DNA from 2 places in the Kocuria sp. LUK genome. Region 2 is predicted to be linked to the other one. Evidence: predicted binding sites of a transcription regulator. Region 2 holds the regulator's gene; the other holds the start of a gene.

Region 1 (11,241 bases), on a different contig from region 2:
GCACCGTGCTCCAGGTGCACCTGAGCTGGGCCCCCGAGCCCGAGCAGGCCCGGGCGATCGCCCGGGACCAGTGGCGCACCAACGTCTTCGACCCCGTGACCATGGCCGAGCTCGCCTCCCCCCAGGACTACGAGCGCAAGGCCCTCCAGCAGGACGTCGGCGACGAGCAGGTGGCCGGGGCGGTCAACGTCTCCGCGGACCTGGGCCGGCACGCGCAGTGGCTGCACGAGTACGCCGAGCTGGGCTTCGACGAGCTCCAGCTGCACCACGTGGGCCGGGAGCAGGCGCCGTTCCTCGACGCCTTCGGCCAGGAGGTGCTCCCGCAGCTGGCCGGCTGAGCGGGACGCCGGTCAGCGGGGCGGGTTGCGCTCCAGCCACAGGCTCAGCCACGGCCTCAGGCGCACCTCGCCCCACTCCGGGACGCCGACGACCAGGGCGGCGGGCCCGTAGCGGTGCACCGAGACGACGCCGTCGCGCTCGCACAGCTCGTCGACCAGCCGCTCCACCAGCGCCGGGTGCCGCTCGGGCAGATCGGCGCGCAGCCCCACGTCGAAGCAGCCGACCTCGGCCACGACCGTCACCAGCGGCTCCCCGGAGGACCCGCCCGCCACCGTGCCGCCGCGCAGCGCGGCGGCCGTCCGGCGGACGTGGGCCAGCATCGCGTCCCCGTCCATCGGGTCGCGGCCGTGGGCGGACTGGTAGGCGCTGTAGAGCGGCAGCCCCGGCAGGAAGACCTGGTGGCCGCCGGCGGCGAGCACCGGGTAGTTGAGCGAGGGGTGGTCGACGAGGCGGTGCTCGCCCACCTGCCAGCGCGCCTGCGGCACGGCGGCCGTGAGCACCTCGGCGAGGTAGGCGCAGAACCCGTCGACGAGCACCAGCGACTCCTCCGGCGGGTGCGGGTCCACCAGCTTCCCGTGGCGGGCCCAGCTCGGCCACCGGGACCGGGTCGGATCGGCGTCGAGGGTGCGCGGGTCCGTGCCGAGCGCCGTGATCCGCGCGGTGATCCGGTCCCACAGCGGGGCCGTGGACTCCGGGGTGCCGTCCAGCAGGTCGTCGGGGGCGACCCCCTGCGCCTCGAGCCAGGACCGCAGCCGCCGCAACGCCGGGCCGCGCTCGGCGCGGTACTCCTCCAGCGCGGCCGCCGCCTGCTGCTGCGTCATCCACTCGTACAGCAGTTCGCCCATGGGAGGAACTCTAGCCGGGATCGCAGCGCGCCCCTCCGGGCCCGGGGCGCACGGGAGCGGGCGCCCCGGAGCACCCGCGGGGCGGGCCCCGGACGTCGCGGGCGGCGCGGGCCCGTGCTGCGGGGCCCGTGGGGTGGGATGCTGGGGGCATGAGCGCGCCGCACCGCTACGACGTGGAGATCCTGCACCTGCTCGTCTCGCCCGGGCACGCCTACTTCGGCAGGGCCCGCGACGGCGCCGCCGACGTGCCCACCCGGGACGCCGACCGGGTCGAGCTCGTGGCGGGCAAGGGCGTCGTCGGCGACCGCTTCTTCGGGAGGGCCGCCCACATGGACGCGGCCGTGACCCTGCTCGCCGTCGAGGCCCTCGAGGCGATGGCCGCCGAGCTGGGCGCCGCCGCGCCCTTCGACCCGCTGCTGACCCGGCGCAACGTGGTGCTGCGCGGGGCGCACCTGCCCCCGCTGCTGGGCGAGGAGTTCGCCCTGGAGGCCGGCGGCGCCCCCGTGCGCCTGCGGGGCGGCCGGGCGGCCCACCCCTGCGCCTGGATGGACGAGGTGCTGGCCCCCGGCGCCCACGCGGCGATGCGCGGGCGCGGCGGGATCCGCTGCCGGGTGCTCACGGACGGGGCCCTCCGCCGCGGCCCGGCGGTGCTGCACAGCCCCGTGCCGCTCGAGCCGCAGCGGGCGGGGGAGGCCGTGCTGCGCCGGGCCTCCCGGCTGCCCTAGCGCCGGCCCTCCCGGCGCCCTCGTCCCGGCGCCCAGGGCCGGAGCACGCACTCCCCGCACCGTCCGCCCGGATCCCGTCGCCCCCGCACCCGCCGCCCGGGACGGCGCCCGCCCCGGGTCCGGGGGCCGGGAGGGGCCGGCGCGGCGAGGGCCCGTCCCGGCTCCCCGGGCCGCGCAGAACGCACCGGGCCCCCGACGGCGGTTTGCGATTGACTTAATGTCGAACACATCTTCGAATGAGGGGGTGAGCTTCCCGCACCTCCACGTCGCCACCGCGTTCAGCGCCCACTACGGGGTCAGCCACCCCCGGGTGCTCGCCGCGGCCGCCGCCGCCGACGGCGCGGACGCGCTCGCCTGCACCGACCGGGACGGGCTCTACGGCGCCGTCAAGCACCTGGGCGCCTGCCGCGAGCACGGTCTCGACCCGGTCCTCGGCGCCGACCTCGCCCTCCTCGACGACGACCGGGGCCGGGTCCTCGGACGCGTCGTGGTCCTCGCCGCCGGCGGCACGGGCGGCGCGGGCTACGCCGCCCTGTGCCGGCTCGTCTCCGCGGCCCACGCCGGCCCCGGCGCACGGGACGGGCGCGGCCCCGGGCGCGGCGGGCCCTTCCCCGTGGGGGTGGACGCCCGCCGCCTGGCCGCCCACGCGCGCCTCCTCGCCCCGGGCACCCCCGCGCTGACCGTCCTGCTGGGACCGGACTCCGACGTCGGCCGTGCGCTCGCGGCCCGCCGCTACCGGAGCGCCCGGGCCGCCCTCGCCCGCTGGCGCTCCCTGCTGCCCGCCGAGGCGCTCGCCGTGGAGGTCGTCCCGCACCTGACCGCCCCCGGCGTCGCCGGCAGCACCCCCCACGCGGCCCGGATGCTGCGGGCCGCCCTCGAGGCCGGGCTCACTCCCGTGCTCAGCAACGCGGTGCGCTACGCGACCCCCGCGGAGGCCGCGACCGCCGACGTCCTCGACGCCGCACGCGCCCTGACCCCCCTCGAGGCGCTGGGGGCCGCCGGGGCGCGCGGGGGCCGGGGGAGGGCCACGGCGCCGCTGCAGCCCAACGGGCAGGGCTGGCTCAAACCCGCACGCCAGATGCACGCGCTGGCCGCCGAGGTCGCCCGGGCCGCCGACCTCGGCGCGGAGGGGACCGCGGCGCTGCTCGCCGGCACCGGGCGGGTGGCCGACCGCTCCCGGCTGGACCCCGTCGCGGACTGCGGCTGGGGCCGGCCCGTGGTGCCCGAGGCCGCCGTCCTGGGCCTGGAGCGGCCCGCCGCCGCCGAGCTGCGGGCCCGCTGCGAGGCCGGGCTCGCCCGCCGCTACCCGCACCGGCGGGACGGCCCCCGGGTGCGCGAGCGGCTCGAGCAGGAGCTGCGGGTGATCGACGAGCTGGGCTTCGCCGCCTACTTCCTCACCGTCGCGGAGGTCTCCGCGATGATCGGGGCGCTGGGGGTGCGCCACGCCGCCCGCGGCTCCGGGGTCTCCTCCCTCGTGAACTACCTGCTCGACGTCTCCCAGGTGGACCCGCTCGAGCACGACCTGCTCTTCGAGCGCTTCCTCTCCGGGGACCGCTCGACCCTGCCGGACGTCGACATCGACGTCGAGTCCGCCCAGCGCCACCGGGTCTACCGGGAGGTCTTCGCCCGCTTCGGTGCGGAGCGGGTGAGCCTGATGAGCATGCAGAACGCCTACCGGGCCCGCGGCGCCGTCCGGGACGCCGGCCTGGCCCTGGGCCTGGACCCGGAGGCCGTGGACTCCGTGGCCAAGCAGCTGTGGAACCTGCCCGCCGCCACGCTGCGCACGACCCTGGCGGAGCGCCCCGAGCTGCGGGAGCTGGCCGAGCAGGTGGCCCGGGAGCGGCAGCTGGACCTGCTCGTGGACCTCACCGAGCGCCTCGACCGGCTGCCCCGGCACATCTCCGTGCACCCGTGCGGGGTGATCCTCGGCGACCGCCGACTGCTGGACCGCACCCCCGTGCAGGCCAGCGGCATGGGCCTGCCCATGAGCCAGTTCGACAAGCACGACATGGACCCCATGGGGATGCTCAAGCTCGACGTCCTCGGGGTGCGGATGCAGTCCGCCCTGGCCCACGCCGTGGACGAGATCGCCCGGATCCACCCCGGCCGGCCCCGCCTGGACCTCGACGCGGTCCCGCGCGACGACCCGGCGACGTTCGCGCTGATCCGCACCACCCACACCCTGGGCTGCTTCCAGATCGAGTCCCCCGGCCAGCGCGAGCTCATCGGGAAGATGGCCCCGGAGCGGTTCGAGGACCTGATCGTGGACATCTCGCTCTTCCGCCCCGGACCGATGCACTCGGACATGGTGCGGCCCTTCCTCGAGCACCGCCACGGGTGGTCCCGCCCCGAACCGGTGCACCCGGCCCTCGACCCGATCCTCGCCGAGACCCACGGGGTGACGGTCTTCCACGAGCAGGTCCTGCGGATCCTCGACGCGTTCACCGGGTGCGGCCTGGCGCGCGCCGACGAGCTGCGCCGGCGGCTGGGCTCCGAGCGCGAGGCCGGGGTCGAGGCCCTCTTCCGCGAGCGCGCCCGGGACCGGGGCGTCCCCCCGGACGTCGTGGACCGGGTGTGGGGGATCCTCGCCGCGTTCGGCTCGTTCGGCTTCTGCAAGGCCCACGGGGCGGCGTTCGCGGTGCCCACCTACCAGTCCGCGTGGCTGAAGGCCCACCACCCCGAGGCGTTCCTGGCCGGGCTGTGGGAGCACGACCCCGGGATGTACCCCAAGCGGCTGCTGGTGAGCGAGGCGCGGCGGATGGGGATCCCGGTCCTGCCCGTGGACGTCGACCGCTCGGACGAGCACTACCGCGTCGAGCGCCTCGACGACGACCCGTCCCGCCTCGGCGTGCGGATGGCCCTCACCGGGGTCCACGGCGTCGCCCGGGCCGAGCTGCGCCGCATCGCCGCCGGGCGGCCCTACGCCTCGCTGGCCGACCTGCGGGAGCGGGCCCGGCCGGGCCGGCGGACCCTCGAGCGCCTCGCCGCCGTGGGCGCCCTCGACGGCCTGCTGCACCGCTCGGGAGCCGCCGCCTCCCGGACCGACCTCGTGCACGCCCTGCGGGCGCGGGCCGACGCCGCCCGGCCCCCGCGGGCGGGCGGGGCGGGGGAGGTCCGGGGCCAGCTGGCCCTCGACCTGGGGGACCTCGAGCTGCGCGCGCTGCCCGCGGAGCGGCCCGAGCCCTCGCTCGCGGAGAAGGTGCGCACCGAGCTGGACCTGCTCTCCGTGGACGTCTCGGCCCACCTGCTGGAGAGCTGGGCGCCGCTGCTGCGCGCGCTCGGGGTGACGCCGGCGGAGCGGCTGCTCGAGCTGCGCAGCCGCTCGGAGGTGCTCGTGGCCGGGGTGCGCGTCTCCACCATGACCCCGCCGATCCGCAGCGGCCGCCGGGTGGTCTTCGTCAGCCTCGACGACGGCACGGGGGCCGTGGACTGCGCCTTCTTCGACGACGCCCAGGAGCGCTCCGGCCGACACCTGTTCGGCACCCGCCTGCTGCTGGTGCACGGGCGCACGCGGCGCACCGGTCCCCGCGGGATCAGCGTGAGCGCGCTGCAGGCCTGGGACCTCGCCGATCCCGGGACCCCCGCCGCGGTGCGGGCCGCGACCGGGGCGCCGGGGCCCGTCCGCCCCGGCGGTGGCCGGGGATCCACCCTGCAGGTACGCTCAGCACACTGATCAAACGAGTGGTCCCGCCGCCGGCGGGGCCGGGAACGGAGCACCACGAGCATGCGCAAGATCCTGCTGACCCTCGCCCCCATCGTGATCGGGCGCCTCCTCGACCGCCGCCGGCAGGGCGGCGCCGGGTCCGCCCGGCGCCGTCCGCGCCGGCGCTGACCGGGGACCGGCCGGTCCCGCCCGCACCGGATTTCACTCTGGGTGAAGCCATTGGTCAGTGGGCTGATCGGCAGTATGGTTACTACCAACAGCGGACGAGCTGCACCGCCACCCCCGGCGGTTCGCCCGCGACGGACCCCACCCGGGGCCGTTGGAACGCAGACCAACCGGAGAAGGAGTTCTCATGGCCACGTACGACGTGAACGCACTGCTGTCGGCCACCGCCTACGGCTCGGACGGCGACAAGATCGGCAAGGTCGAGCAGGTCTTCCTGGACGACAACACCGAAGAGGTCACCTTCGTCACCGTCAACACCGGCCTGTTCGGCACCAAGGAGAGCTTCGTGCCCGTCGACGGCGCGCAGCAGGACGGCGACCGCCTCGTCCTCCCGTACACCAAGGACGTCGTCAAGGACGCCCCCGGCATCGACGCGGACCAGCACCTCTCCCCGGCCGAGGAGGAGGAGCTCTACCGCTACTACAAGATGAACTACGACGGCACCGCCGCCCGCACCGATCGCGACCGCACCGCCGCGGGCACGGCCGCCGCCGGCACCGCGGGCCACGCCGGGACCGAGCGCGACGACCGCTACGCCACGGACACCGACCGCAACGCCGTGCCGGCCACCGGCACCGCCGCGGGCACGGCGGGCACCGCCGGCTACGCCGAGACCGAGCGCACCGAGGAGCTGGACCGCGACCGGACCGCCGGGCTGGACCGGGACCGCACCGCGGACCTCGACCGCGACAGCAGGGCCGGCACCGCGGACCTCGACCGCGACCGCGACCGCACCGGTGTCGACGACGGCTCGGTGGTCCGCCACGAGGAGCAGCTGCACGTCGGCAAGGAGCGCCAGGAGACCGGCCGCGCCCGCCTGCGCAAGTACGTCGTGACCGACCACGAGACCGTGGACGTGCCGGTGGAGCGCGAGGAGGTCCGCGTCGAGCGGACCCCGCTGAGCGGCACCGAGGCGACCGCCGGCACCATCGGCGAGGAGGACGTCGAGGTGACCCTCCACGAGGAGCGCCCCGTCGTCGCCAAGGAGACCGTGGGCGTCGAGAAGGTCGGGCTCGAGAAGGAGTCCGTGCGCGACACCGAGCGCGTCGAGGCCGACGTGCGCAAGGAGCAGGTCGACGTCGAGAACGACGCCGACCGCGGCCTCACCGACCGCGACCGCGATCTCACCGACCGCGACCGCCGCGACCGCATCTGATCGGAGACCTCCGATCCCGCCGGGCCCGTCCCGGCGGCCCCGGAGCCCCCGTTCCCCGTCCCGGGGAACGGGGGCTCCGCCGTGCCCGCCGCGGGCGTCCCGCCACCGGTCCCGGGGCCGCCGCGGTGCGGGCGGGTACCATCGGAGGCGGTGCGTGCCGCCTGCCGTGCGGCGCTGCCTCCGCACGCCCCTCCGTACGGGCGCGCGCCCACCCCACGACCCAAGGAGTTGCCTCCCGATGACCACCGCGCCGGAGCCCACGACCTCGCCCGCGTCCCTGACCATCACCGTCGACGGCGAGCGGCGCACGGTCGGGGCGGGGACCACGGCCGCGGACCTGTACCGGGAGGACCGCGCCGTCGTCGTCGCCCGCGTCGGCGGCGTCCTGCGGGACCTGGCCCACGAGCTGGCCGACGGCGACGTCGTCGAGCGGGTGCTGATCTCCGACCCCGAGGGCCTCGAGGTGCTGCGCCACTCCGCCGCGCACGTGATGGCCCAGGCCGTGCAGCAGCTGCACGAGGAGGCGAAGCTGGGGATCGGCCCGTACATCACCGACGGCTTCTACTTCGACTTCGACGTCGCGCAGCCCTTCACCCCCGAGGACCTCAAGGCGATCGAGAAGCGGATGCAGAAGATCGTCAACTCGACCCAGTCCTTCCGCCGCCGTGCGGTCGACGAGGCCGAGGCCCGCGCCGAGATGGCCGGCGAGCCCTACAAGCTCGAGCTCATCGGCCTCGCCCAGGGCCCCGGCTCCGGCGGGGACGTCGACGCCTCCGCCGAGGGCGCCTCCGTGGAGGTGGCCGCCGGCGAGCTGACGATCTACGACAACGTGGACCGCAAAACCGGGGAGACGGTCTGGAAGGACCTGTGCCGCGGCCCGCACCTGCCCGACACCAAGCTGATCGGCAACGGCTTCGCCCTCACCCGCTCCGCGGCCGCCTACTGGCGCGGGTCGGAGAAGAACCAGCAGCTCCAGCGCATCTACGGCACCGCCTGGCCGACCAAGGAGGAGCTGACCGCGTACAAGGAGCGCCTGGCCGAGGCGGAGCGGCGCGACCACCGCCGCCTGGGCGCCGAGCTGGACCTGTTCTCCTTCCCGGACGAGCTCGGCTCGGGCCTGCCCGTGTTCCACCCCAAGGGCGGGATCATCAAGCGGGAGATGGAGGACTACGTCCGCGACCGCCACGTGGACGAGGGCTTCCAGTACGTGGGCACCCCGCACATCTCCAAGGACGGGCTCTTCCACACCTCCGGGCACCTGCCCTACTACGCGGAGACCATGTTCCCGCCGCTGCACGTCGACGAGGAGCGCGACGAGGACGGCACCGTCACCAAGCCGGGCCAGGACTACCGGCTCAAGGCGATGAACTGCCCCATGCACAACCTCATCTACCGCTCCCGGGGCCGGTCCTACCGCGACCTGCCGCTGCGGCTGTTCGAGTTCGGCCACGTCTACCGCTACGAGAAGTCCGGGGTGGTCCACGGCCTCACCCGCGTGCGCGGCTTCGCCCAGGACGACTCCCACTCCTACGTCACCCGCGAGGACGCCCCCGCGGAGATCCGCCACCTGCTCGAGTTCATCCTCGGGCTGCTGCGGGACTTCGGCCTGACCGACTTCTACCTCGAGCTCTCCACCCGCGACCCGGAGTCGGAGAAGTTCATCGGCTCCGACGAGCAGTGGGAAGAGGCCACCCGCGTCCTGGAGGAGGTCTGCACCGAGACCGGCCTGGACCTCGTGCCGGACCCCGGGGGAGCCGCCTACTACGGGCCGAAGGTCTCCGTGCAGGCCAAGGACGCGATCGGGCGCACCTGGCAGATGTCCACGATCCAGTACGACTTCAACCAGCCCGAGCGCTTCGACCTCGAGTACCAGGCGGCCGACGGCACCCGCCAGCGCCCGGTGATGATCCACTCCGCCAAGTTCGGTTCGATCGAGCGGTTCCTGGGGGTGCTCGTGGAGCACTACGCGGGTGCGTTCCCCGCCTGGCTGGCACCCGTGCAGGTGCGGGCGATCCCGGTCGCCGAGGCCTTCGACGACTATCTCGGGGAGGTCGTGGCGACCCTGCGCGCCCGCGGGATCCGCGCCGAGCTCGACGCCGGCTCCGACCGGTTCCCGAAGAAGATCCGCACCGCGGCCAAGGACAAGGTCCCGTTCGTGCTCATCGCCGGCGGCGAGGACGCCGAGGCCGGCGCGGTCTCCTTCCGCTTCCGCGACGGCTCCCAGGACAACGGGGTGCTCGTGGGGGAGGCCGTCGAGCGGATCGTGGCCCACGTGCGCGGGCGCGTCAACGAGGACCCCACAGCCCCCGCGCCCCGCGAGGACGCGGCGGCGGCCGCGGGAGCCGGGCAGTGACCGGACCCGCGGACGGGTCCTGCGGTGCGCCCCCGCCCGGCTGGATCCGCCAGGACGAGTTCGAGATCCCCGGGGTCCCCGACAGCTTCCAGCGGCTGTGGACCCCCCACCGGCTCGCCTACGTGCGCGGCGAGGACCCCTCCGTGCAGGCCTCCCCGGGCTGCCCGTTCTGCGGCGGCCCCGAGCGCGCCGACGAGGAGTCGCTGATCGTCCACCGCGGCGAGCGGTGCTTCGTGATCCTCAACCTGTTCCCGTACAACCCCGGGCACCTGCTCGTGTGCCCGTACCGCCACGTCGGGGACCTGACCGACCTCGACGACGACGAGGCGGAGGAGCTCACGCAGCTCACCCGCACCGCCGTCGGCACGATCCGGCAGGTGGCCTCCCCGCACGCGTTCAACATCGGGCTCAACCTGGGCCCGGCGGCCGGCGGGTCCCTCTCGGAGCACCTGCACCAGCACGTGGTGCCGCGCTGGAACGGGGACGCCAACTTCATGCCCGTCCTCGCCGGGACCAAGGCGATCATGCAGACCCTCGGCGACACCCGCCGGGACATCGCCGAGGCCTGGCCCCGGATCTGAGCGGCGCCGTCGTCGTCCCGCGCTTCGTCCCGTCCCCGGGCCGGGGCGCGGACCGGTCGCGCGGACCGCAGCTGCCCCGGGGGCCGGGGCAGCAGGAGCGCGGGCCCGCCCCCGTCCGCCGCCGCGGGGCGGACCCTCCCGCGGCCCTGTGCGCCCGGGTGCGGCGCCCACGTCCTAGGATGGAGCGCATGTCCCGACCCCACGTGCGCCTGCTCGGCCAAGGCATCCGGTACCTGACCACCCTGCGCGGGGGAGGCTCCGCCTTCCCCGGACTCGTGATGGAGAAGCTGCACCCCGGGTTCGTCGCCGAGGAGCTCGCGAAGCTGCCCCACGGGGTCGTGGTCGTCAGCGGCACCAACGGCAAGACCACCACCACCAAGATGGCCGTGCAGCTGCTGCGCGCCCAGGGCCTGAAGGTCTTCACCAACCGCACCGGCTCCAACTTCGTGCGCGGGGTGGCCGCGGCCCTGCTGGGGGAGATGAGCCTCACCGGCCGGCTCGACGCCGACATCGCCGTCCTCGAGCTCGACGAGGCCCACGCCGTGCACTTCGTCCGGCAGGTCGAACCCCGGTACGCCCTGCTGCTCAACGTTATGCGCGACCAGCTCGACCGCTTCGGCGAGATCGACACCACCCGCCGGATGCTCGCCCGGATCGCCGCCGCCACCACCGGAACGGTCGTGCTCAACCGCGAGGACCCCCGCATCGCCTCCCTCGCCGAGCACGTCCCCGAGGGCACCGGGATCCGCTGGTTCGGCCTCTCCGCCGCCCTGCGCCCCCTGTTCCCCTCCGACGACGACATGCGCTCCGCCGGCGGGCCCGAGGCCGGCGCCGACCACGAGGACGAGCTCGTCCCCCGCCCGGCCGCCGCCGTGGAGCTGAGCTCCTTCGAGGCCAACCGGGTGCGGCTGCTCGTCGAGGGCCGGCCCGTCGAGACCACGGTCGACCTCTACGGCGTCTACAACATCTACAACGCCGCCGCCGCGCTCGCCCTCGCGCTCGCGGTCGCCGGCCCCGACGCCGACCGGCCCGCGCTGCTGGCCGAGCTCTCCCGCGTGACCCCCGCCTTCGGCCGCGGCGAGACCATCGAGGTCGGCGGGCGCCCGCTGCAGCTGCTGCTCGTGAAGAACCCCGCCGGGTTCCGGCTCTCCCTGGCCTCGGCCCGCCCCGGGGACTACGCCACGATGATCACCATCAACGACGAGTACGCCGACGGCCGCGACGTCTCCTGGCTGTGGGACGTCGACTTCCACTCCCTGCGCGAGGGCGGGGTCGACGTCGTCGCCGGCACGCGCGCCTGGGACATGGCCCTGCGCCTGGACCACGACGAGGTGCCCGTGCGCGAGGTCGTGC
Region 2 (11,241 bases):
CGCCGCCGAGGAGAACCGCCGGCTCGTGGGGCGCCGGGTCGAGCTGCTCGTCACCGCCGAGGCCGGGCGCAAGGCCGAGCGCACCCACCGGCTCTCCGGCCGGGCCCGCGACCAGCGCCTCGTGCACTTCTCCGTGCCCGAGGGGGCCGAGGCCCCGCGCCCGGGCGACCTCGTGACCGTGCCCGTGACCGGGGCCGCGGCCTTCCACCTCGTGGCCGACCCGGCCGGTCCCGGCGACTACGCCCTGCGCCGCTCCCGCGCCGGGGACGCCTGGGACCGCCGCCGGGCCGAGTCCTGCGGCGTGTCCGCCGGTCCCGGCGCGGGCGGGCGGGGCAGGGTGGGGCTCGGCATGCCGGCCCTGCCCGGACGGTGAGCGCCCCGTGAGCGCCCGGCCGCCGGTCGTCGCCGTCGTCGGCCCCACGGGCACCGGCAAGTCCGCGCTCGGCGTCGACCTGGCCCGCGCGCTGGGCGGGGAGGTCGTCAACGCCGACGCCATGCAGCTCTACCGCGGCATGGACATCGGCACCGCGAAGATCCCGCCGGCCGAGCGGCACGGGGTCGCCCACCACCTCCTGGACGTCCTCGACGTCACCGAGGAGGCCTCCGTCGCGGACTTCCAGCGCGCCGCGCGCGCGACGATCGCCGGGATCCGGGCCCGCGGGGCGGTGCCCGTGCTCGTCGGCGGCTCCGGGCTCTACGTGCGCGCCGCCCTCGACGTCCTCGAGCTGCCCGGCACCGACCCGCGGGTGCGGGCCCGCCTCGAGCAGGAGCTCGCCGAGCGCGGCCCCGGCCCCCTGCGCGAGCGGCTGCGGCAGGTGGACCCGGACTCGGCCGCCCGGATCCGCGACGACCGGCGGGTCGTGCGCGCCCTGGAGGTGTGGGAGCTCACCGGCCGGCCCTTCACCGCGTTCATGCCGCGGCGGGAGCACCTCGAACCGACCGTCCAGATCGGCCTCGACACCGAGCGCACGGTCCTCCACGACCGGCTGGCCGCCCGGGTGCAGGCCATGGTCGCGGCAGGGCTCGAGGACGAGGTCCGGCGCCTGGCCGCCCGCGGGCTGCGGGAGGGGCGCACCGCCTCCCGGGCGCTGGGCTACGGGCAGTTCCTCGACGTCGTGGACGGCCGGGCGAGCACCGCGGAGGCGGCCGAGGCCACGGTCGTGGCCACCCGGCAGTTCGCCCGCCGCCAGCGCACCTGGTTCCGCGCCGACCCGCGCGTGCGCTGGCTCGACCCCGCCGCCCCCGGGCTGCTCGAGCGGGCCGTGCGGCTGGTGGCGGACGGGCCGGAGCGCTGAGCGGTCCCGGCTATCATGGACCGGTGACCACGCCACGGACGACCCCCGCCCCGACCGCCCCCGCCTCCGCCGACGCCCGCTGGGGCGAGCTGGCGGGCCGGGCGTTCACCAAGGGCCACGGCACCGGCAACGACTTCGTGCTGGTCACCGACCCGCGCGCCGAGCTCGAGCTGGACCCCTCTCTCGTGGCCCGGGTCTGCGACCGCCACCGCGGCCTCGGCGGCGACGGCCTGATCCGCGCCGTGCGCTCCGAGGCCCTGCCGGAGGGCCGGGAGCTGCTCGGCGCCGCCCCGGACGCCGAGTGGTTCATGGACTACCGCAACAACGACGGCTCGGTCGCCGAGATGTGCGGCAACGGGGTGCGCGTGTTCGTCCAGCACCTCGTCGAGGAGGGCCTCGTGACGGTCCCCGAGGGCGAGGTGCTGCGCATCGGCACCCGGGCGGGCGTGCGCACCGTGGGCCGCACCCGCTCCGGCTGGGCCGTGGACATGGGCCCGTGGACGTTCCTCGACGGCGAGGCCGCCCGCTCCCGCGGCTCCGACGCCGTGGTCAGCGCCGGCGGCCTGCAGGTCCCGCGCCCGGCACTGTCGATCGGGATGGGCAACCCCCACACCGTCGTCGCGCTCGCCGAGGGGGAGAAGCTCGACCAGCTGGAGCTGACCACGGCGCCCGTGGTGCGCCCCGAGCCCGAGGACGGGACGAACGTGGAGTTCGTCGTCCCCGGCGACGGCGACGACGACGGCGTGGGCCGCGTGCGGATGCGGGTGCACGAGCGCGGGGTCGGGGAGACCCAGTCCTGCGGCACGGGCGCCTGCGCCGCGGCCGCGGCGACCCGCTTCTGGGGCGGGGCCGGGGCTCCGGACCAGTGGCTGGTGGAGGTCCCCGGCGGCACGGTCTCGGTGACGTTCGTGCCCGCCCCGGACGGGGCCGAGCACGTCGTGCTGGCCGGTCCCGCCGAACTCGTGGCCCGCGGCACCTTCGCCTGAGCCCCGGGGCCCTTCCCGGGCGGGGCGGCCGCCCCGGGCCCGGCAGGACGGGGGCGGCTCAGGGGAGGCGCTCGACGCGCAGCACGCGGAAGCCCTTGTCCGTGGTGGCGCGCGCGACGGCGAAGCCCTCGCCCAGGGCCCCGGACAGCCACTTCTGCAGCGAGTCGGCCCCGAGGTTCTTCTGCACCACGAGCCACGCCGTCCCGCCCGGGGCCAGCCGCGGCAGCCACAGCAGCAGCAGCTCGTGCAGCGCGTCCTTGCCGATGCGGATCGGGGGGTTCGACCAGATCGTGCCGAAGCGCCGCTCCGGGTCCACGTCCTGGGGGCGCAGCGCCTCGACCGTGCCCAGCCCCAGGGCCGCGGCGTTGTCCCGGGTGAGGGCGAGGGAGCGCTCGTTGACGTCCACGGCCGTCACCCGGGCCCCCGGAACCGCGAGGGCCATCGCGAGGGCCACCGGACCCCACCCGCAGCCGAGGTCCAGCAGCTCCCGGCCGGCGGGGTCGGGAACATTCTCGAGCAGCACGGACGTTCCCCTGTCGAGGCCTCGCGGGCTGAAGACCCCGGTGGAGGTCTGCAGCGCCACCTCGCGCCCGCGCAGGCGGACCGTCACCGTCCGCCGCGCCTCCGGCGTCGAGGGGTCCGCCGAGAAGTAGTGCTCGGGCGGGGCGGGGCGGTCGTCGGGGGAGGCCATGGCACCCCATGCTACCGACCTCCCCACCGTCCCCGCCCCGGTGTCCGGGGCGGGGACTAGACTCCCTTCCACCAGCAGAGCCCTCCGAAAGGAACCATGACCCAGTCCCACCCCACCCCTGCCGACCGCTCCGCCGGCGCGGAGCACGCCCCCGAGGGGCTCAGCCGGCAGGAGCTCGAGGACGTCGTCGAGCGCGTCCTCGCCCGCGCCCGTGCCCGCGGCGCCGCCGCGGAGCCCACCGCCGAGGACGAGACCGACGGGACCGGTGTGCTCACCGGCCGCGCCCGCGAGCTCGCCGAGCCCGGCACCGGGCACGGCGAGCACGACGGCGAGCAGCAGGACCTCGAGGAGCGGCGCGCGCTGCGCCGCGTCGCCGGGCTGTCCACCGAGCTCGAGGACGTCACCGAGCTCGAGTACCGCCAGCTGCGCCTGGAGCGCGTGGTGCTCGCCGGCCTGTGGACCGAGGGCACGCTCGAGGAGGCGGAGAACTCCCTGCGGGAGCTGGCCGCGCTCGCCGAGACCGCCGGCTCCGAGGTCCTCGACGGCATCGTCCAGCGGCGTCTCAAGCCCGACCCGGCGACCTACCTGGGCTCCGGCAAGGCCCGGGAGCTGCGCGACATCGTCGCCGCCACCGGCGCCGACACCGTGATCGTCGACTCCGAGCTCGCCCCCTCGCAGCGCCGCGGCCTCGAGGACGTCGTGAAGGTCAAGGTCATCGACCGCACCGGCCTGATCCTGGACATCTTCGCCCAGCACGCGAAGTCGAAGGAGGGCAAGGCCCAGGTCGAGCTCGCGCAGCTGGAGTACATGCTCCCGCGCCTGCGCGGATGGGGCGAGTCGCTCTCCCGCCAGGCCGGCGGCCGCGCCGCGGCCGGCGAGGGCATCGGCTCCCGCGGTCCCGGCGAGACCAAGATCGAGCTGGACCGGCGCCGGATCCGCGCCCGGATGGCCAAGCTGCGGCGGGAGATCGCCGCCATGAAGCCGGCCCGCGAGACCAAGCGGCTCAACCGCCGCCGCAACGCGGTGCCCTCCGTGGCGATCGCCGGGTACACCAACGCCGGGAAGTCCTCGCTGCTGAACCGGCTCACCGACGCCGGCGTGCTCGTGGAGAACGCCCTGTTCGCGACCCTGGACCCCACCGTGCGCCGGGCCCAGACCCCGGACGGCATCGGCTACACCCTCTCGGACACGGTCGGCTTCGTGCGCTCGCTGCCCACGCAGCTCGTCGAGGCGTTCCGCTCGACCCTGGAGGAGGTCGCCGACGCCGACCTGATCCTGCACGTCGTCGACGCCTCCCACCCCGACCCCGAGGGGCAGATCCGGGCGGTGCGCCAGGTCTTCACCGACATCGACGCCCAGAACATCCCCGAGATCATCGTGCTCAACAAGGTCGACGCCGCCGACCCGTTCGTCGTCGAGCGGATCCGGCAGCGCGAGCGCAGCGTCGTCGTGGTCTCCGCCCGCACGGGGGAGGGCATCGAGCAGCTGCGGCAGCGGATCAGCGAGTCCATCCCGCGCCCGCAGACGGTCCTGGACCTCGTCGTGCCCTACCGGCGGGGCGACGTCGTGAGCCGGCTGCACGAGTGGGACGCGGAGATCCTGCGCACCGAGCACCTGGCCGAGGGCACGCACCTGCTCGTGAAGGTCCGCGACGAGCTCGCGGCCGAGCTCGCGGAGTTCGTCCCGGAGCACGCGCCGGCCTTCGGCGCCGAGAGCGCCTGACCCGGTGGCCGCGACGACCGCGGGCACCGCACCGGGCACGGCCGCGGAGCGCCCGGAGACGCTGCCGGGCGCGAAGGACGCCCTGGACCTGCTCGACGCCGCGGTGGACGCCATGGGCGGGCAGGTCCGGGAGGGCCAGCGGCTGATGGCGGCCAAGGTCGCCGAGTCCCTGGACCGCGGCCGCCACCTGCTCGTGCAGGCCGGCACCGGCACGGGCAAGTCCCTGGCCTACCTCGCCCCGCTGCTGGCCCACGCGCAGCGGGCGGACAAGCCCGTGGTCGTGGCCACCGCGACCCTCGCGCTGCAGGCCCAGATCGTGGGCCGGGACGTGCCCCGGCTGCTGAGCGCCCTCGAGGGCCGCCTCGAGCGCGAGCTCGACGTCGCCCTGCTCAAGGGGCGCAGCAACTACGCGTGCCTGCACAAGCTCGAGGGCGGCTACCCCTCCGAGGACGAGCCCGGAGCCCTGTTCGCCCTGCCCGACGCCGCACCGCACCCCGGACCGGCGGAGGCCGAGCCCGCCGCGGGCCGGCTCGGCCAGGAGGTGCAGCGGCTGCGCGAGTGGGCCCGGTCCACGGAGACCGGCGACCGGGACGAGGTCGTGCCCGGGGTCACGGACAAGGCCTGGCGGCAGGTCTCGGTCACCGCCAAGGAGTGCCTGGGCCGCGGCTGCCCGCTCGTGGAGGAGTGCTTCGCCGAGCTGGCCAAGCAGCGCGCCGGCGAGGCCGACCTGGTCATCACCAACCACGCGCTGCTGGCGATCAACGCCTTCGAGGGCGTCACGGTGCTGCCCGAGCACGACGTCGTGGTCATCGACGAGGCCCACGAGCTGCAGGACCGGGTGACCGGGGCCGTGACCGGGCAGCTGTCCGCGGCCATGGTCCGCGCCGCCGCGAGCTCCCTGCGCAAGCACACCTCCGCGAGCCCCGACGCCCTCGGTGCCGGGGCGGCCGCCCTCGAGGCGGCCCTGCTGGGCGCCCCGGCCGAGCTGCTGCACCGGGGGCTCACCGACGCCCAGGCCGCCGCCGTGGCCCAGGTCCGCGACGCCGCGCGCACCGCGCTGACCGAGTCGAAGTCCGGGCAGGGCGCGGAGAAGGACGCCGACGCCGGGCGGCAGATGGCCCGCTCCCGCGTCAGCGACGTCCTGGAGCTCGCCGAGCGGGTGCTCGCCGCCGAGGGGTCCCGCGAGGTGCTGTGGCTCTCCCGCCAGGGCGGCTGGGAGCCGGGCCGCGGGTGGGTGCCCGCGGAGGACACCGATCCCGCGACCCTGCACGTGGCCCCCCTGTCGGTGGCCGGCACGCTGCGCGAGGGCCTGTTCGACGGCCGCACGGTCGTGCTGACCTCCGCGACCCTGTCCGTGGGCTCCTCCTTCGACGCCGCCGCCGGGGCGCTGGGCCTGCGCGGCGAGGGCGCCCCCCGCTGGGAGGGCATCGACGTCGGCAGCCCCTTCGACTACCCCCGGCAGGGCATCCTCTACCTGGCCCGGCACCTGGAGAAGCCCGGGCGCCGGCTCACCGAGGCGCAGCTCGACGAGATGCTCGCCCTGCTGGAGGCCTCCCGCGGCGGGGCCCTGGGCCTGTTCTCCTCCCGCCGCGCGGCCGAGGAGGCCGCCGAGGCGCTGCGGGAGCGCACCGAGCTGCCGATCCTGTGCCAGGGCGACGCCTCCCTGGCCGGGCTCGTGCAGGAGTTCGCCGAGGACCCCGCGGTGAGCCTGTTCGGCACGTTGAGCCTGTGGCAGGGCGTGGACGTGCCCGGCAGCTCGTGCCGGCTCGTGATGATCGACCGGATCCCGTTCCCGCGCCCCGACGACCCGCTGGCCACGGCCCGCAGCCGGGCCGCCGAGCGGGCCGGCGGCAACGGGTTCATGTCGGTCTCCGCCACGCACGCGGCCGTGCGGCTGGCCCAGGGCGCCGGCCGGCTCATCCGGGCCGGCGGGGACCGCGGCGTCGTCGCCGTCCTGGACTCGCGGATCGCCACCGCCCGCTACGGCGGATTCCTGCGCGCCTCGCTGCCCCCGCTGTGGACCACCACGGACCGCTCGGTGGTCCTCGGGGCCCTGGCGCGCCTGCCGGCCGGCTGAGCCCCCCGGACCGCCCGTGCGGCCGGGAACGACGACGGCGCCCGGACCCGCAGGGGTCCGGACGCCGTGCGCGCAGCGGTGGGCGGCCCTCAGAGGCTGCGCAGCACCGAGACGACCTTGCCCATCACCGTGGCGTGGTCGCCCAGGATCGGCTCGTAGCGGGTGTTCTGCGGCAGCAGCCACGTGTGGCCGTCGCGCTGGCGGAAGGTCTTGACGGTGGCCTCCTCGTCGAGCAGCGCCGCGACGATGTCGCCGTTGTCGGCCGAGCTCTGGCGGCGGACCACGACCCAGTCGCCGTCGCAGATCGCGGCGTCGACCATCGAGTCGCCCTTGACGCGCAGCATGAACAGCTCGCCGTGGCCCACGAGCTGGCGCGGCAGGGCGAGCACGTCCTCGACCGCCTGCTCGGCGGTGATCGGCCCGCCCGCGGCGATGTGGCCGACCAGCGGGACCATCGTGACGTCGGCGGAGGTCGACAGCTCGGCCACGGCGTCCGCGCCCGTGCGCGCCCCGGCCGGCTCGCCGCCGGCGGGCTCCGCCGTGCCGCGCAGCTGCAGGGGGGTGAGCACCTCCATGGCCCGCGGCCGCTTGGGGTCCCGGCGGAGGTAGCCGAGCTTCTCGAGCTGGGAGAGCTGGTGGGTGACGCTCGACAGGGACGCCAGGCCCACGAGGTCGCCGATCTCGCGCATCGACGGCGGGTAGCCGCGCTCGGCGATCGAGCGCTGGATCGTCTCCAGGATGGTGCGCTGGCGCGGGCTCAGGCCGCGGGAGCGCCGGGTGCGCGCCGGGCGGTCCCGGGGCTCCTCGGGGGTGGGCAGCTGGGGCATTGCGCGTCGTCCTTTCCCGTCCGGTCGGCGCCGGCGGGCCCGTGCCGTACTCCGATGTCGGACCCGGGTGGTTCTCTGGGTGTCCGGTCGGCCGCCGCACCTGGTGCGCGCCGGGCCGGACCGTTCCCGGACCTGCCCCCAGCCTAGGCGAGTCCGCCGGTGTCTTCAAACACATGTACGAGCAAGTGTCGACACCGTTCGCAGACACGTGCTAGACATGGTCCGTCGGTGTTCGAAGATGTGTTCGATCGAATGGAGTTCGTACGAGTCCGCCGATCGCAGAGCCGTTCGAGGATCGCCCGTCGCCGCGGGCCCGTCAAGGAGTTCATGCCATGAGTGCCAGTGCCAGCATCCGCACCGGGGAGCACGCCGCCCGGCTGACCCTCACCCGCCGCGGCCGGTTCGTGCTCGTGGGGCTTCCCCTGCTCACGGGAGCGGCCGCGCTCGTCGTGCTCGCCGTGGTCTTCCTCGTGCCCTCCACCGCGTCCGCGGGCAGCGACCCGCACGTCGGCGCCGGGACCGAGCGCGCCGTCGTCCACCCCGGCGAGAGCCTGTGGGACCTCGCCGTGACGGCCGACCCGCAGCGGGACCCGCGCGACGTCATGGACGAGATCGTCGAGCTCAACGACCTGCGCAGCTCCGCCCTCGTCGCCGGCCAGGAGCTCGTGGTCCCCGCCGCCTGAGGTCGAGCGGGCCCGGGCCGCGCGCGGGCGAGCCCGCCGGCCCCGGTCCCACGGACCGCTGACGCCCCGGTGCCGCCGCGGACGGCACCGGCACGACCCCGGGATCCGCACGGCCCGCCGTCCCGTCTGGTAGGCATGCCCATGAGGCACCCGGTCGGCGGCAGGAGCACGTCCCTGCTGCGGCGACCGGGCCCTCGTCCCGGTTCCCCCGACGACCAGCACCGTGGAAGGCAGCATGCACCGGTCCCCGTCCCGGACCCCGCCCGCACGGTTCCGCTGGTCACCGATGCTGTGGCTCCTGCCCGCATCGCTGGTCCTGTCGTTCGTCGGCACCTGGGCCGGGATGCGGTGGTGGGTGGTGGAGGCAGGGGTGGCCGCACTGCTGACGACGGGCCTGGTCCTCGGCCTGTTCGGCGGGCGACGTGCCCCCGGGCCCGACGGGGCGTACGGGATCAGGTCCCTGGCGGCACGCAGCGGGGGCCGGCTCGGTGTCGAGGCACCCGTGGAGGACGTCGTGGCGGCCGTGCGCCGGACCGGCGAGCAGCTGCCGCGGTTCACCGTGGTGGAGCTCTCCCGCGCCGGGGCCCGGCTGACGGCGTCGGCGACCGTGCAGACGTGGGGGGAGCACATCACCCTGCGCTTCCACCCCGCCGACCCGGGCAGGACCGAGATCGAGGCGCGGTGCACGCCCCACGTGCGCACCACGGTGGTCGACTACGGGCAGGGAGCCAGGGATCTGCACACGCTGCTCGGCGCCATCGATCTCCGAGTCGCCGGCGCCGGCCCGGTGCAGCAGCCCGGCAGCGGCGAGCAGCCCGGCGCCCGGTCCCGGCCGACAGGATCCCCGGACCAGGTCTAAGCTGTCCGGGTGACGCAGAACCTGGACCGCCTCTCCGCCCTCCCGCTCCGCGACAGCCTGCGCGGCCGCACCCCGTACGGGGCCCCGCAGCTGGACGTCGCCGTCGCCCTCAACACCAACGAGAACACCCACCCGGTGCCGGAGGACGTGCACGCCGCGATCGTCGCCGAGGTCACCGAGGCCGCCCGGACGCTCAACCGCTACCCGGACCGCGAGTTCACCGCCCTGCGCGAGGAGCTCGCCGGCTACCTCGGCCACGGTCTGCGCGCCGAGCACCTGTGGGCGGCCAACGGCTCCAACGAGATCCTCCAGCAGCTGCTGCAGGCCTTCGGCGGCCCGGGCCGGCGCCTGCTGACGTTCGTGCCCACCTACTCGATGTACCCGCTGCTGGCCGCCGGCACGGACACGGAGTTCGTCGCGGGGGAGCGCTCCGCCGACTTCGGGCTCGACGCCGCGTCCGCGGCCGAGCAGGTCCGCCGGCACCGCCCGGACGTCGTGTTCCTGTGCTCCCCGAACAACCCCACCGGCACCGCCCTGGGGCTCGACGTGGTCCGCGCCGTCTACGAGGCCACCGAGGACCACCGCGCGCTGGTCGTGGTGGACGAGGCCTACGCCGAGTTCGCCCACGCCGGCACGGCCTCGGCGCTGAGCCTTCTCGAGGGCCGCCCGCGCCTGGTCGTCTCCCGCACCATGAGCAAGGCCTTCGCGCTGGCGGGGGCCCGGCTGGGCTACTTCGCGGCCGCCCCCGAGGTCGCCGACGCGGTGCGCCTGGTGCGCCTGCCCTACCACCTCTCGGCCGTCACCCAGGCCACGGCCCTCGCGGCGCTGCGCCACTCCGCGTCCCTGCTGGCCAACGTCGAGGACATCAAGGCCCAGCGCGACCGGATCGTCGCCGGCCTGCAGGAGCTCGGGCTGCGTCCGGCCGTCTCCGACTCCAACTTCGTCTTCTTCGGGGGCATGGCCGACTCCCGCGCCGTGTGGGAGGCCCTGCTCGCGCACGGCGTGCTCGTGCGCGACGTCGGGATCCCCGGGCACCTGCGCGTGACCGCGGGCACCGAGGCCGAGACCACCGCCTTCCTGGAGGCCCTCGCCGGGGTCGTCGCCGAGGGCGCCGGCACCCCGTCGCGCGCCTGACGCCCCGGGACCGGGCGCCCGCCCGCGCCCGATAGCATGGGAGCAGACCCCCGGGGACCCCGCCGCCCGCCCGGCGGCGGGCCCGCCCCGACCACCCCAGCGGTCCGGCCCTCCCGCCGGAGGGCCGCGCCCGCGCCCGCGAGGAGTTCCACCGGATGAGCACCCAGCCCGCCGCGCCCCGCCGCGCCGTCGTCGAACGGCGCACGAGCGAGTCCTCGGTGACCGTCGAGATCGACCTGGACGGCACCGGAAGCAACGACATCGAGACCTCGGTGCCGTTCTACGACCACATGCTCACGGCACTGTCCAAGCACTCCCTGATCGACATGCGCATCCGGGCCGAGGGCGACACCCACATCGACGTCCACCACACCGTGGAGGACACCGCGATCGTCCTGGGCGAGGCCCTGCGCCGGGCCCTCGGGGACAAGGCCGGCATCCGCCGCTTCGGCGAGGCCACCGTGCCCCTGGACGAGGCCCTGGCCAACGCCGTGGTCGACATCTCCGGGAGGCCCTACGCGGTGCACACCGGCGAGCCCGAGGGCCAGCAGTACCACCTGATCGGCGGGCACTTCACCGGGTCGATGGTCAAGCACGTCTTCGAGTCCCTCGCCCACCACGCCGGGATCTGCCTGCACATCACCCTGCTCGCCGGACGGGACCCCCACCACATCGCGGAGGCCCAGTTCAAGGCCCTGGCGCGCGCGCTGCGCCAGGCCGTCGAGCCCGACCCGCGCGTGCAGGGCGTGCCGTCCACGAAGGGAGCGCTGTGAGCGAGCCGATCCCCGGCGCCCGGGACCGGGCCCGCCCCACCGTGACCGTCCTCGACTACGGGGCCGGCAACGTCCGCTCCGCCGTGCGCGCCCTCGAGGAGGCCGGCGCCGACGTGGTGCTCAGCGCCGACCCGCGCGCCGTGCTCGACGCCGACGGCCTCGTGGTCCCCGGCGTCGGCGCCTTCGCCGCCGTC

Evidence for each region. Region 2 encodes LexA, which represses DNA repair genes until DNA is damaged. Its sites were predicted from a motif close to TCGAACANNTGTTCGA; they were not measured.
Region 1: the regulator LexA is predicted to act here: its motif matches at 2,130-2,145, upstream of LQU92_RS00450 (DNA polymerase III subunit alpha).

What each region holds. Positions count from the first base shown of each region.
Region 1 covers NZ_JAJMZI010000001.1:88,995-100,235, forward strand. Annotated here, with positions in the region: gene LQU92_RS00435 (TIGR03885 family FMN-dependent LLM class oxidoreductase) at 1-338, shown strand, start outside; gene LQU92_RS00440 (hypothetical protein) at 351-1,184, opposite strand; gene LQU92_RS00445 (MOSC domain-containing protein) at 1,334-1,909, shown strand; gene LQU92_RS00450 (DNA polymerase III subunit alpha) at 2,154-5,582, shown strand; gene LQU92_RS00455 (DUF2382 domain-containing protein) at 5,926-6,954, shown strand; gene thrS (threonine--tRNA ligase) at 7,193-9,307, shown strand; gene LQU92_RS00465 (HIT domain-containing protein) at 9,304-9,888, shown strand; gene LQU92_RS00470 (Mur ligase family protein) at 10,068-11,241, shown strand, end outside.
Region 2 covers NZ_JAJMZI010000003.1:471,055-482,295, forward strand. Annotated here, with positions in the region: gene miaB (tRNA (N6-isopentenyl adenosine(37)-C2)-methylthiotransferase MiaB) at 1-373, shown strand, start outside; gene miaA (tRNA (adenosine(37)-N6)-dimethylallyltransferase MiaA) at 381-1,295, shown strand; gene dapF (diaminopimelate epimerase) at 1,319-2,281, shown strand; gene LQU92_RS07705 (class I SAM-dependent methyltransferase) at 2,340-2,972, opposite strand; gene hflX (GTPase HflX) at 3,069-4,694, shown strand; gene LQU92_RS07715 (ATP-dependent DNA helicase) at 4,699-6,771, shown strand; gene lexA (transcriptional repressor LexA) at 6,861-7,598, opposite strand; gene LQU92_RS07725 (LysM peptidoglycan-binding domain-containing protein) at 7,931-8,281, shown strand; gene LQU92_RS07730 (hypothetical protein) at 8,517-9,140, shown strand; gene LQU92_RS07735 (histidinol-phosphate transaminase) at 9,150-10,274, shown strand; gene hisB (imidazoleglycerol-phosphate dehydratase HisB) at 10,430-11,047, shown strand; gene hisH (imidazole glycerol phosphate synthase subunit HisH) at 11,044-11,241, shown strand, end outside.